Regions from separate parts of the Marinovum sp. PR37 genome, predicted to be linked through region 2. Evidence: riboswitches for the same ligand, from Rfam matches in the RefSeq annotation. Region 2 holds a riboswitch; each other region holds the start of a gene.

Region 1 (3,443 bases), 190 kb from region 2:
CTTGCCGACGCGCGCTGGGCCTTTCCGCTGGTCGGGTTGGCGCTGGGGCTGATCGGCTGGGCGGTGCATGCCGGCGCATTGGCGTCGGGCGCTCCGGCCCCGGTGGCGGCGGTGCTCGCCCTGGCGGCGCTGGCGCTGGCCACCGGCGCGCTGCATTTCGACGGGCTGGCGGATTTCGCCGACGGCATCGGCGGCGGGCGCGACGGCGCCCATGCGCTCGAGATCATGCGCGACAGCCGGGTCGGCAGCTACGGTGTCCTGGCACTGATCCTGATCGTCGCGCTCTGGCTGGCGGCGCTGTCTTCGCTCGGGGCGGCGGCCGGGTTGGCGCCGTTCCTCGTCATCGGCGCGCTCAGCCGGGTGGCCATGATCGGCTTGCAGGAGACCCAGCCCGCCGCGCGTTCCGACGGCATGGGCCGGATGGCGGCCGGGCGCTCCGGCCGGGCGCGGCTGAGCGCCGCCGCCGTGGTGCTGCTGGCCGGTCTGGCGGTGGGCTGGCAGGGGGTGGCGCTGGCCGCGACCTGCGCGGTGGTCGCCGCCGGCACCGGCGTTCTGGCCCGGCGCAAGCTGGGCGGGATCACCGGCGACGTGCTGGGCGCGACGCAGCTTCTGGCCGAGGCGTTCTGCTGGGCGGTTCTGGCCACCTTCTGGCCGGGCTGAGCCGCTCATGCGCCGGCCGGCTCCCAGCGGTCGGTCATGATCAGACTGTCGAGCGGCAGGGTCTGCCGCCAGCCGCGCGCCGCCAGCTCGGGCCGGTCGAAGAGCTCGGAGACATGGCCGAGGCAGAGGTAGGCGACGATCTCGACGTGATCCGGCAGCCCGAGAATGGCGCGCAGATCGTCGGGCCGGAAGATGCTGACCCAGCCCATGCCGATGCCCTCGGCACGGGCGGCAAGCCACATGTTCTGCACCGCGCAGACCGTCGAATAGAGGTCCATGTCGCGATTGTGGGTGCGCCCGAGCACCACCTTGCCGCCCCGGGTGCGGTCGCAGGTCACCGCGATGTTGAGCGGCGCCTTGCGGATGCCCTCGAGCTTCAGCGACCGGTAGGTCGATTGCCGCTCTTCGGGAAACATTTCCGCCGCCTCGTCATTGGCGGCGGCAAAGGCGCTGGCGATGCGGTGTTTCTGCGCCGGGTCGCGGATCAGGATGAAGTTCCAGGGTTGCATGTGCCCGACCGACGGCGCGGCATGACCGGCCTCGAGTATCCGCCGCAGCCGGTCCGGGGCGATCGGATCGGGCAGGAATTCGTCGCGCACATCGCGGCGCGCGGCGATGACGTCATAGAGCGCACGGCGTTCGGCAGAAGAGAAGACGCGCGCCGGAGCGGGCGCGGGGGGGTGCAGCATGGTATGGCCTCCGCATGGCTGACAGCGGCCCGTGGTGTCCAGCCACGGAACCTGGTGTCACCAAGCCGGTCTTCTGGCTTGGGTTCCTCCCCGGCGGACGCCTTCCCGGGCCGCAGGGCCCGGTGGCAAAATGTCCGACAGGTCCCCCTCACAGCGGCGGGCCCGCGCCGGTCTTGCACCGGCTTCCCGATTCTCCCCTCTCGGGGCACCTGGTGGCGCGACTATAGATCGACCGGTCGCAGAGACAAGCGCCGAGAGTGCGGCAGGTCAGGGGGCCCGGTCGGGCGCCGGCCCCAGCGAGTCGCGCAGGATAACCGTCGCCTCGAGCTCGACGCTGGGGCCGGGGTCTTCGCCGGCGCGCATCGCAAACAGAAGACTGGCCGCGCCCTTGCCCATGTTGCGATGGGGCACATGCACGGTGGTCAGCGCCGGGGTCACGATCTCGGCGATCTCGATGTCGTCGAAGCCGGTGATCGACAGATCGCCGGGCACGTCGAGCCCCATCTTGCGGGCCTGGGTCAGGGCGCCGGCCGCCAGCACGTCGTTGCCGCACATCACGGCCGTGGGGCGCGGGGTGGTGTGCATGAGCTGCTCCAGCGCCTGTGCACCATTGGCGATGGAATAGGCCGTCTCGACGACGGCCAGGGTCTCCGGGTCCAATCCGCGCGCCGTCATCGCATCCACCAGCCCCTGCGACCGCTGCCGGGCGCGGTCGTTGTTGCGGCGGTCGGCGGTGATCAGCGCCAGCCTGCGGTGGCCCCGGTCGAGAACCGCGTCGGCCAGGGATTTCATCGCCTTGCGATTGTCGAAGCCGATTGAAACCCGCCCTTCGTCGCCGTCGTAGACCCAGGCGATCACATAGGGCACCTGGCGCTTTTGCAGGAAGCTGTAGCATTTTGGCGGCCGGTCATGGCCGATCAGGAGCAGCGCATCGGCGCCGCGCGCGACAAGGCTGTGAATCTGCTGTTCCTCGAGTTCGGGGCTGTAGGAGGAAGAGGCCACCAGAAGGGTGATGCCCTGTTGCCGCAATGCCTCCTGAAAGGCCTGAAGTCCGCGGGCGAAAATGGCGTTTTCCATCGTCGGGACGATGGCGCCAAAGGTGTTGGTGCGCCGGGCGGCCAGGGCCTGGGCCCCGAAATTCGGCGCGTAGCCCATGGCGCGCACCGCATCGAGCACCTTCTTGCGGGTGGCGTCCGATACCACCGCCGGATTGTTCAGGCAGCGCGAGACCGTTGCCGTCGAAACGCCGGCACGGGCGGCGACATCCTCGAGTTTCGGCGTGTCGCTCCCCTGGCGGCTGTCCTGACGTCGATTCGGCACTTTAACCATCAGTTTTCCCGATTCCGGCCTTTGCGGCACTATAAAAAAACCATCGCTGACAAGCATATAACAGGAAAACACGCGGCTTGTCATGTAAGCGCTTGCATTGAGCGACTGTAAGCGCTTACATTTGTCTTGCCCGAGTCGTGGAAAGGACCTGCCCGTGTTTCTGATCTCAGCAATCACTCTGTTTGCAGTCTTTGTCGCGAACGTGCTCGTCGGCGCTTTGGGAGGCGCACAGTTTCTGGGGGACGTGGGGGAGATGCTGCTGCTGTTTGCGGCCTCGGTGACCTTTGTTCTCGCGATTCTTCGGCGAGAGGCGGCGGAGAAGTCCGACCGCAGCTAACGAACCATTTTGGGAGGAAAACATGGATCGTGACAATCTTGAACGCGCCGCGATGGGGCGCCGCAATTTTCTGAAACTTGCCGGCTCCGGCAGCTTTACCGCGGCGCTGGTGGCCGGTGCCGGTGGCATGCTCTGGTCGAGCGAGGCGGCGGCCCAGACCGCCCGGGAGGAAAAAGAGCGCATGGCCGCCGCCGATCACGTGATGACGCTGGCCACCGCCTATGTGCTGGGCGCGTCGCGCAGCTATCCGATCATGCAGCTCGACCTGAAGGAAAACATCCAGAACGCCACCAACGGCAAGGTCTACGTCAAGCTTGCCCCCGGCGGCCAGCTTGGCGCCGGCGGCGCGCTGGTGCAGGCGGTGCAGACCGGGACGATCCAGTGCGCGCAGCATTCGCTGTCGAATTTCGCGCCCTTCGCCAGCGCCG
Region 2 (3,443 bases):
GTCTGGGCAAGGAGCTCTGGACCGATGCGCCCGACGGCGAAAAGGTGCGGCTGATCGGCCATTGGGACGGCGAGGAGGAAGCCCGCTGGATCGGCGACGAGATCGAAGCGATGCAGGGTGGCACCCGCGGCATGCGGGGATTTTCGCTGGATGACATGGCGATTCTGGTGCGCGCCTCGCACCAGATGCGCGCCTTCGAGGATCGCTTTCTGACCATCGGCCTGCCGTACCGGGTGATCGGCGGACCCCGGTTCTATGAGCGGATGGAGATCCGCGATGCCATGGCCTATTTCCGCGTCGTGGTCAGCCCCGAGGATGATCTGGCCTTCGAGCGCATCGTCAACACGCCCAAGCGCGGACTTGGCGACAAGGCGCAGCAGACCATCCAGCGTCTGGCGCGCGACACTGGCGTGCCGCTGGTCGAGGGCGCGCGGCTGGCGGTGGAGAGCGGGGCGATCAAGGGCAAGGGCGGCAATGAACTGGCCCGGCTGCTCGACGGGCTTGCGCGCTGGGGCCGGATGACCGGCGAGAAGGACGTCAGCCACGTCGAGCTTGCCCAGATCATCCTCGACGAAAGCGGTTACACCACCCATTGGCAGAACGACAAGACACCCGAGGCGCCGGGCCGGTTGGAAAACCTCAAGGAGCTGGTCAAGGCGCTGGAGGAGTTTGAGAACCTGCAAGGCTTTCTCGAACACGTCAGCCTGATCATGGACAACGAGAGCGAAGAGGCCGGCGCCAAGGTGTCGATCATGACGCTGCATGCCGCCAAGGGGTTGGAGTTTCCCGCGGTCTTCCTGCCGGGCTGGGAGGATGGGCTTTTTCCCTCGCAGCGCAGCATGGACGAGAGCGGCCTCAAGGGCCTGGAGGAGGAGCGACGGCTGGCCTATGTGGGGATCACCCGCGCCGAGGAGGTCTGCACCATCAGCTTTGCCGCCAACCGGCGGGTCTTTGGCCAATGGCAGTCGCAGCTGCCGTCGCGCTTTGTCGATGAGCTGCCGGAGGCGCATGTCGATGTGCTCACTCCACCGGGGCTTTATGGCGGCGGCATGGCCGGGCAGAGCTTTGGCTCGGGCATGGAAAGCCGGGTGGCCGAGGCAAATGTCTACAATTCGCCCGGCTGGAAACGGCTTCAGGAGCGGCAGAGCCAGCGCCCGATGGCGCAGCCCAAAGAGAGCCGCAACACGGTGATCGACGCGACGGCGATCTCGAGCTTCACCATGGGCGAGCGGGTGTTCCACCAGAAGTTCGGCTATGGCGCGGTGGTGGGCATCGAGGGCGACAAGATCGAGATCGATTTCGAGAAGGCCGGCGTCAAGAAGGTGGTCGCACGCTTCATCAACGCCGCCGATGACGTGCCGTTCTGAGCCCGGACTTCGCCGACAATGATCCCGTCCCGGGACGCGCCGCGGGAGCTCTGGCCGGCGGATGCCGCGCCTGCCAAGAGGCCCCGGGTCAGGCCCGGGGCCCTGGCGTGACGGAGAATGGCGCCTCCACCGACTTTACGCTGTCTTGCGGCTCCGAATCCCCGTAGTCTGATCCGGCAAGGTGCCTGCGGTTCTGCCGCGGGAGAATTGGGAAGCCGGTGAAAGACCGGCGCTGCCCCCGCAACGGTATGGCCGGGGGATGTGGTCAGTACCACTGGGCGTCACGCCCGGGAAGGGGCCGCATCCGCAATCCCGCCGAGCCCGGAAACCAGCCTTCGCAGTGACGTCAAACCGCGGGTGGCGGGCAGGGCGCGGGGTCGGGCGCATTGCCTTGCCGCCGTTTCCTCTCTGCCTGCCCGTTCTGCATCAAGGCCACGGGGCGTGGCGGAAAGGATCGAGATGACCAGACCTCTCACCGCAGCAAACGGGAGGGCCGCAGCATGATGCTGGCCCGTATTCTTGCCGATCTGCGCCATGCCGAGACGGGGACCGCGCCCGAGGCCGCGGCGCGCGCCGGTTTTGTCCGCTGGGTGCTGTCGCTGCCACCCGGGGTGCCGGTTTCGGCCGCGGCGGCGGCCGCGGCCGTGCGGGTCCGGCCGCAGGCCGGGCAGGGTCGGGCGGTGGCGCTGTTTCTGAAGTGTCTGGACGAGGCTTGTGTCACGGCGAATATCGCGCCGGAGCGGCGCGGTGGCGCCCGGGCGCGGCGACGGGGGCGCGCGTGACTTCGGACCCCGGAAAGGAACCCCGAAAATAAGAACGGCGGCACGGGAGGTGTGCCGCCGTCTTATTTTGACCGACGCTCCTGAATGGGAGGAGACGAAGCGTCAGTGCCGGTCGGACCTCAGGCCATTTGGGAGGAGGAGCCTTCGGTCCGGGTATTCCCGACCGCAAAGGGAGGAGAGCGGCGGGAAATTCTATGTCTTTGCCGGCGTCACGCATCCGGCGTGGCGGCGGGCCGGAGCCCTGAAACTGTCATGCCCCCGGGGGGAAGAACGGCGGCACGGGAGGTGTGCCGCCGTCTTTTCAACACCAGCGCTCCTGAATGGGAGGAGACGAAGCGCCGGCTGGAGCGGACCGCGGGCCTATTGGGAGGAGGGGCCTTTGGTCCTGGTATTCCCGACCGCTATTGGGAGGAGGGCGGCAGGGAATTCTGTCTGGGCCGCTTGCCGGCCCGGTGTAAAAGGCGGCGACATCAGGGAGGAGGAGAGATGTCGCCGCTGAGACACAGAAGACTCAGGGAGGAGGAGAGAGCCTTCTGATCCGGTATCAGTTATAGGCTGCGTGATAGGCCACGCGGCGGATTTCGCTGCGGCTCAGGCCGAGATCGGCGAGCTCGCGGTTCGACAGGCCTTGCAACTCGTTCATGGTTTCCCGATACACGCGGTACTGTGCATAACGTGCGGTGAGGGACTTGAGCGCAGCCTGGAAGCGTTTGTTCAGTCCGGCCTGAACGGGGGTGTTCGTGGTGATGTCTGCCATGGCGTTTCGCCTTTGTTGTCGTCAGTGTCTGTTCGTTTCGTTGACATCAATGTAGTCGAATGCTGCGTGCGCACAATCCCAAGTGCGATCAATGCTGCTATGCAGCAATTGCATGTGTAAGCGCTTAGACGCGAGTAGACCTTAAGACTAAAGTCGTAATTTACTCGCATAGGTTGAATATCGCGGTTTTGTGAGGTGATACGCGGCACCGCGACCCAGATTGGGGCAGGAAAATCATGGAAGAGATCATCCGAAAAGAGCTGGCTAGGTTCGAGATTCCCGGTGGCGGAGACCTGATCTCGCGCGATTTGATTCGAGCGCTGAATATCGAGGACGGTGTGGTGCGCTATGTGATCGAGGCGCCCTCGCCCGAGATGGCCCGCCAGATGGAGCCGCTGCGCGCCGCGACCGAACGGGCCGTGGCTTCGATCTCCGGCGTGCGCGAGGTGCATGCGGTGCTGACCGCGCATGAGGCCAAGGCCCCGCCGAGCCTCAAGGTCGGCGGCCATCCCAAGCCCCAGGCCGGCCCGATGAAAC
Region 3 (3,443 bases), 180 kb from region 2:
CAGGATGTTGTGGCTCTTGGCCAGGCGCTCGATCGCGGCAACCAGATCGGCGGCATCGGCCAGCTCGGGGAGGTCGACGACGATGCTTTCGAAATCCTCGTGATCGTGGTCATGCGGGGTGTCGTGGTGGCTGGGCCGTGCGTCGAGATCGCTCTCGGCGGCGGCGCCGAGGCCGAGGATGATGCGGGGATCGACCGCGCCTTCGGCGACCTCGACCACCGGCAGCACCCGCGGCGCCTCGGCGGCGATCAGATCCCTGGCCCGGGCGACGCCCTCCGGCCCGGCAAGGTCGGGCTTGGTCAGCAGCACGATGTCGGCGCAGGCGATCTGGTCTTCGAAGACCTCCGACAGCGGCGTTTCGTGGTCGAGGCTGTCGTCGGCCAGCCGCTGCGCATCCACCGCCGCGACGTCGGGGGCAAAGCGGCCCGCCGCCACCGCCTCGGCATCGGCCAGGGCGATCACCCCGTCGACCGTGACGCGGGCGCGGATCGCCGGCCATTCGAAGGCCTTGAGCAGCGGCTTGGGCAGGGCGAGCCCCGAGGTCTCGATCAGGATGTGATCGGGGCGCGGGTCGAGCGCCATCAGCGCCTCGATGGTGGGGATGAAATCATCCGCCACGGTGCAGCAGATGCAGCCATTGGCCAGTTCGACGATGTTCTCGGCCGGGCAGTCGGGAATGGCGCAGTCCCGCAGGATCTCGCCATCGACGCCGACATCGCCGAATTCGTTGACCACCACCGCCAGCCGACGGCCGCCGGGGTTCTTCATCAGATGGGTGATCAGCGTCGTCTTGCCGGCGCCGAGAAAGCCGGTGACGATGGTGACGGGGAGTTTGGCGAGATCGCTCATGGGTCAGGCGTCCTTGGGTGTGGCAATGATCGGGGGAATGCGGGTCAGGCAGTTGCGCTTGAAATGCTCGGGCCGTTCGCGCCAGGGGATCACCCCGTCGGCGGCCGCGTGATACTGTGCCGCCCCGGCCAGCAGCATTTCGGCGCCGTCAGTCTCGTCGACGTTGGAAAAGACATAGGTCCATTTCCCGGCGCCGCCGCGCAGGGCGACGGTGCAGGCGTTGGAACAGTTTTGCAGGCATTCCACCGGTGTCACCCGCAGCCCTTCGGGCGCACCGGTGGCGGTGATCCGGTCAAAGAGCACCTGGCCGGGGCGGCGGTCATCCTCGGGCGCGGCGCCCTTGCGGCGGCAGGTCACGCAGACCAGCAGCTCGGTTGTGGTGGCGGTGGTGTCCTGCTCGTGCGCAGAGTCTTTCATTCTCGCGTGCCCCATCGGCTTGGCAGACAGGGGTATCGGCGGAATGGTGGCCGGCAACGGACACACTCCGACACCGGCACACCCCGTCCGGTCTCATCAGTCGGGCTGGCAGGTCTCCCGGCTCACGGAATTCTGGGCCCGGGGCCCGGCGGTCGCTCTGCCTTCCCGGCCTGTCAGGCCAGTGGCTTCGAGCGCCCTTTTCCGTTCACGGTCGCGGGGGCGGCTGCGTTTGGCCCGGGCGTCCCGTCACGGGGCACCAGGGTTACACATTCCCTTTTCACCTGTTTACACAGGCACCAGCGTCAGGGCACATGGGACGAATTCCGTATACGAGTCAAGTCCGGAGATGGGGATGATCGAAGAGAAAAACGCGCGCCACGCCGAGAAGATGAAGAAGATCAAGGCCGCGCGCGATCGCATGATGGCGACCAAGACCGACGAGAAGGGCCTGATCCTCGTGCATACCGGCACCGGCAAGGGCAAGTCGTCCTCGGGGTTCGGGATGATCCTGCGCTGTATCGCCCATGGCATGCCCTGCGCGGTGGTGCAGTTCATCAAGGGCAATTGGATCACCGGCGAGGCCGAAATGATCCGCAACCGCTTTGCCGAGGAATGCCGGTTCTTCGTTTCCGGAGAAGGCTTTACCTGGGAAACCCAGGACCGCGCCCGCGACATCGCCGCGGCGCAGGCCGGCTGGGAGATCGCCAAGAGCCAGATCCTCGACCCCGAGATCCGGTTCGTGCTGCTCGACGAGATCAACATCGCGCTGCGCAACGATTATCTCGACATCGACGACGTGGTCGCGTTCCTGCAAACCCGCAAGCCGGAGATGACCCATGTCTGCCTGACCGGGCGCAATGCCAAGCCCGAGCTGATCGTGGCGGCGGATCTGGTGACCGAGATGACGCTTGTCAAACATCCGTTCCGCGATGGCATCAAGGCCCAGAAGGGCGTGGAATTCTGAGCCGGGGAGCCGTCGCATGCCGGCGCTGATGATCCAGGGCACCGGCTCCAATGTCGGCAAGTCGATGCTGGTGGCCGGGCTCTGCCGCGCCGCCCGTCGGCGCGGGCTGAGCGTGGCGCCGTTCAAGTCGCAGAACATGTCGAACAATGCCGCCGTGACCCCCGAGGGCGGCGAGATCGGCCGGGCGCAGGCGCTTCAGGCGCTGGCCTGCGGCCTGGCGCCACATGTCGACATGAACCCGGTGCTGCTCAAGCCCGAGACCGATATCGGCGCCCAGGTAGTGGTGCAGGGCAAGCGTCTGACCACCGCGCGGGCGCGCGACTACGGCCAGATGAAACCACGGCTGATGGCGGCGGTGCTCGAGAGTTTCGAACGCCTGAAGGCGGCGCATGATCTGGTGATCGTCGAGGGCGCGGGCAGCCCGGCCGAGGTCAACCTGCGGCGCGGCGACATCGCCAACATGGGCTTTGCCGAGGCGGCGGAGGTGCCGGTGGTGCTCTGTGGCGACATCGACCGGGGCGGGGTGATCGCGCAGATCGTCGGCACCCAAGCGGTGCTGCCCGAGGGTGACCGCGCCCGCATCGCCGGGTTTCTGATCAACAAGTTCCGCGGCGATCCGACACTGTTCGATGACGGGTACCGGATGATCGAGGCGCAGACCGGCTGGCGCGGCTTTGGCGTCGCGCCCTGGTTTCCCGAGGCCTGGCGGCTGCCGGCCGAGGATGCGCTCGACATTGCGCCGCCGCGCGGCCGCGACGGGCTGCATGTGGTCTGTCTCCAGTTCTCGCGGATCGCCAATTTCGACGATCTCGATCCGCTGGTGCAGGAACCGGGGGCGCGGGTCACCATGCTGCCGCCGGGCCGGGCCATTCCGGGCGATGCGGACCTGGTCATCCTGCCGGGGTCGAAATCGACCCGTGCCGATCTCGATTTCCTGCGCCGGCAGGGCTGGGATATCGACTTAGCGGCGCATCGCCGGCGCGGTGGCCGCATCCTCGGCATCTGCGGCGGCTATCAGATGCTGGGCCAGGTTGTGGCCGATCCAGAGGGCATCGAAGGGCCGCCGGGCGAGACCCCGGGGCTGGGGCTTCTGGACATCACCACGGTGATGGGCGGCGACAAGAGCCTGCGGCTGGTGCAGGCGTGCCATGCCACGTTGAAACAGGCGTTTCGCGGCTACGAGATCCACATCGGCCGTTCCGACGGCCCGGAC
Region 4 (3,443 bases), 160 kb from region 2:
GCTTCCGCCCGCTGGTGACCGAGGTCTTTCCCGAGGACGACCCCTATCTCGATCAGGATACAGTGTTCGGCGTGCGCGCGGATCTGGTGATGCGCTATCAGCCTATGCCGGCGGGCAGTTTCCCGGCGACGGGCTTCGACCTGTCCGGCAGGGTGCCCGGCGATTACCAGAAGGTGACCTTCGATCTCACATTGGTCGCGGCCTGAGGCCGGGCCGGCGCCGGCCGCGACGGGACGGTCTCAGGCAGGGGACCGACGCAGCAGATAGGTGTCCATGATCCAGCCATGGCGGGCGCGGGCCTCGGCCCGGGTGGTGGCGATATCGGCGGCGGTCTCGGCCAGCGGCCCGGCGCGCAACAGCTGCGCCTCGCTGCCGAGGTAGGCGCCCCACCAGATATGCAGCCCGGTCGGATCGAGGTCGCGGAAGCTGCAAGCGCCGTCGAGCATTACCACCAGGGTTTCTTCGCCCTCCGGGAAGCCATGGCTGCGGAGCTGCCGCCCGGTGGTAACCCGGATCGGGCCATCGACGGTGTTGAGCGGGATCGCATGCGCGGCGGTGAGCGCCTGCACGGCGGTGATGCCCGGCACAACGCGCAGGCGCGGGCAGGGCGTCAGCCGCCGCGCGATCCTGAGCGTGCTGTCATAAAGCGCCGGATCGCCCCAGACCATCAGGGCCACCGGGCCCGGCGGCGTCTCGGGGCCGAGCGCCGCGATCCAGCGGCGGGCAATCTCGTCATGCCAGGCGCTGACGCGCGCGCCATAGGGCAGCGCCGGGTCGCGCTCGGGATAGATGAAGGTGCGAATCTCGGCGTCGCTGCCCGCTGCCTCGAGGATGGCGTAGCGCAGCGCCGCCAGATCCTGTTTGTCGTCGCCCTTGAGCGGCAGCAGGATGATCGCGGCCTCGCGCAGCGCCTGCATGCCTTCCAGCGTCACATGGGCGGGGCTGCCGGTGCCGATGCCAATCAGCCAGAGGTCCTTGATCATCGGAATGTCCTTTCACGCAGAAGTCCGGGGCGCGTGCGCGCCCCGGACCGGTTCAGCGGCCGTGCGGCGTTACGCCGAGCGGTAGAGCCGCGGTGCAAGCAGGCGCGCGACGCCGGTGTCGCGCAGCGCCTTGGCCCCGGCCAGCGCGGCCAGGTCGGCCAGCGGCTCGATCAGCAGCACCAGCATGTAGGCGGCGCCGAAGGTCCAGACCGACTGGAAGGTCGCGGCGGTGACGCCCTGGCCATAGAACGCCCAGAAGGCGACCCAGGTCACCACACCGCCCTGGTAGACGGCCGAGAGCTTGAGCATGTCCTTGTAGGCCAGATCGACATAGGCGGTGTCACGCGGGATGATCCGGCGCGCCAGCGCCGAGGCGGCAAAGAGCGGCACCAGCAGCGTGGTGACATTGACGAAATACATCGGCATGTCGGTGGGGGCAAAGAACAGCCCCTGGATCAGCAGCCCGATCGCCAGGCCCAGCGCCGCCGGCGCCGTGCCGAGCAACAGGAAGAGAGTCGAGCCGAGGATGAAATGCACTTCCGAGATGCCGACCGGGAAATTCGGAAGCACTTCGAAAAACAGCAGAGCGCCGATGGTGGCAAGCAGAGTCCGCAAGGCAAAGGCGCCGGAGTTGCTGCGCGACAGATCGTCCACGGTCTGCTTGGCGGTATAGGTCGCCGCCCCTGCGGCGGTGGTGTAGGCAAAGGTCATCTTGGCGCCGTCAACGACGCCGGGTTCGATATGCATGTCAGTTCCTTTCTCGTGATGCTGCCCCTCCGGCAGCGGAAATTGCCCGTGCGGGCGTGGAAAAGGGGGCACATGGCAGGTCTCCTGACTTGCGGGTCATCGCGCCTCGGCCCTTCCCGGCCTCGCGGCCAGTGGGACGTTCCTCGGCACTCTCCGCTTACAGTTGCGGGGGCAGTCCGGGAGTTGCACCCGGTTCCCTGTGGCCACTCGCGCGGCGCACCATGCTTTCCTTGTGGTCCGGGGCTGTCCCCGGCGTCTGTGATCTGTCTGCCTTACTCCTCTGCCAGTGGACCGAAAAAGATGAGCCCGGCCTTGTCGCCGGTTTCGCGGGCCAGCGCCTCGGCGAGGCTGGCGACGCTGTGCCGGGTCAATTGCTGGTCGGGGCGGCTGACCGATTCCGCGAGCAGCGCCGGGGTGTCGGGCGGCAGGCCCTGGGCGATGAGCTTGGCGGCGAGGCCGGGAAAGGTGCGTTTGCCCATGAAGATCGCGGTCACCGCCGTGGGATCGGCCAGGGCGGCAAGGTTGGCGTCTTCCGGCAGGGTCCCGCTGATGTCATGGCCGGTGGCGAATTGCACTCGCCGCGCGGTGAGCCGGCGGGTCAGCGGTATGCCGGCGGCGGCGGCGGCGGCACAGGCCGAAGGCACGCCGGGGATGATCTCATAGCCGAGCCCGGCTGCCTTGAGCGCCGTGATCTCCTCTTCGAGCCGGCCGAAGATACCGCTGTCGCCGGATTTCAGCCGCACCACGCGTTGGCCGGTGCGGGCGTAATCCACCAGCAGCCGGCTGACGTGATCCTGTCGCGGCGAGGGCCGCCCGGCGCGTTTGCCGACGCCGACAAGATCGGCGCCGTTGCGGGCCAGCTCGAGGATCGGGCCGGAGGACAGATCGTCATACAGCACCGCATCGGCACGGCCCAGCCGATCCACCGCCTTGACGGTCAGCAGCTCGGGATCGCCGGGGCCGGAGCTGACGAAGCTGACGATGCCCTGGGGGGTGTCCTGCGTCATGCCGTCTCCTCGGCCGAGATGAGGTGAAAGAAGCTGCCCGAGACCCGGCCGCGCAGGGATCCGGTTTCCGGCACCGGCGTGCCGTCGGCATCAGTGACCGCCGCCAGCGGCGCGTCGGGCTGCTCGAGGATGGTGGAATAGTGGAATTCGTGGCCGCGCAGCGCGGTGCCCACCGCATGGCCTGGCATCGGCGCCTTCAGCGTCGCGCGGCGATAACCCAGGTGGAACTTGCGCGTCTCGTAGCTGGTGACCAGCCCCAGCAGCCCGGCCATCCGGTGGGCTGTGCCCTGTTTGTCGATCAGCGCCGCGCCCAATGCCATGTATCCGCCGCATTCGCCATGCACCGGCCGGCGCTCGGCGTGGCGGCGCAGCCCGGCGCGGAAGTTTTCGGCGGCGGCGAGCCGGCCGGCGTGCAGCTCGGGATAGCCGCCGGGCAGCCAGACCACATCGGCCTGCGGATCGGGCGGTTCGTCGGCCAAAGGCGAGAACGGCAGGATCTCGGCCCCGGCGTCGTGCCAGCCCTGAAGCAGATGCGGATAAGTGAAGGAAAACGCCGCATCCCGGGCAATGGCGATGCGCTGGGCCGGCGGTGGCGGCAGGGCGGCGGCGCCCGGCACCGGCAGGCCGCGCGCGGCGGCGCGCAGCGCGGCCAGGTCGACATGGTCGCGCAGGAAGGCGGCATAGGTGGCGATGGCGGCCTCGAGGT

What was found. A riboswitch is a leader RNA that binds a small molecule or an ion and turns the genes downstream of it on or off. The one in region 2 is predicted to bind cobalamin.
Region 1: another riboswitch for cobalamin. It lies ahead of bluB (5,6-dimethylbenzimidazole synthase); the one in region 2 lies ahead of PVW49_RS05640 (hypothetical protein).
Region 3: another riboswitch for cobalamin. It lies ahead of PVW49_RS04845 (DUF1636 family protein); the one in region 2 lies ahead of PVW49_RS05640 (hypothetical protein).
Region 4: another riboswitch for cobalamin. It lies ahead of PVW49_RS04910 (energy-coupling factor ABC transporter permease); the one in region 2 lies ahead of PVW49_RS05640 (hypothetical protein).

The regions. Positions count from the first base shown of each region.
Region 1 covers NZ_JARAML010000004.1:49,747-53,189, reverse strand. The annotation lists gene cobS (adenosylcobinamide-GDP ribazoletransferase) at 1-660, shown strand, start outside; gene bluB (5,6-dimethylbenzimidazole synthase) at 666-1,349, opposite strand; cobalamin riboswitch at 1,396-1,577, opposite strand; gene PVW49_RS04790 (LacI family DNA-binding transcriptional regulator) at 1,617-2,678, opposite strand; gene PVW49_RS04785 (hypothetical protein) at 2,833-3,015, shown strand; gene PVW49_RS04780 (TRAP transporter substrate-binding protein) at 3,038-3,443, shown strand, end outside.
Region 2 covers NZ_JARAML010000004.1:235,005-238,447, reverse strand. The annotation lists gene PVW49_RS05645 (ATP-dependent helicase) at 1-1,367, shown strand, start outside; cobalamin riboswitch at 1,530-1,718, shown strand; gene PVW49_RS05640 (hypothetical protein) at 1,868-2,149, shown strand; gene PVW49_RS05635 (DUF1127 domain-containing protein) at 2,694-2,906, opposite strand; gene PVW49_RS05630 (Mrp/NBP35 family ATP-binding protein) at 3,143-3,443, shown strand, end outside.
Region 3 covers NZ_JARAML010000004.1:58,416-61,858, reverse strand. The annotation lists gene cobW (cobalamin biosynthesis protein CobW) at 1-849, opposite strand, end outside; gene PVW49_RS04845 (DUF1636 family protein) at 853-1,266, opposite strand; cobalamin riboswitch at 1,357-1,582, opposite strand; gene cobO (cob(I)yrinic acid a,c-diamide adenosyltransferase) at 1,619-2,230, shown strand; gene PVW49_RS04835 (cobyric acid synthase) at 2,247-3,443, shown strand, end outside.
Region 4 covers NZ_JARAML010000004.1:72,378-75,820, reverse strand. The annotation lists gene PVW49_RS04920 (dioxygenase family protein) at 1-206, shown strand, start outside; gene cobF (precorrin-6A synthase (deacetylating)) at 240-983, opposite strand; gene PVW49_RS04910 (energy-coupling factor ABC transporter permease) at 1,053-1,730, opposite strand; cobalamin riboswitch at 1,788-1,969, opposite strand; gene cobA (uroporphyrinogen-III C-methyltransferase) at 2,003-2,737, opposite strand; gene PVW49_RS04900 (cobyrinate a,c-diamide synthase) at 2,734-3,443, opposite strand, start outside.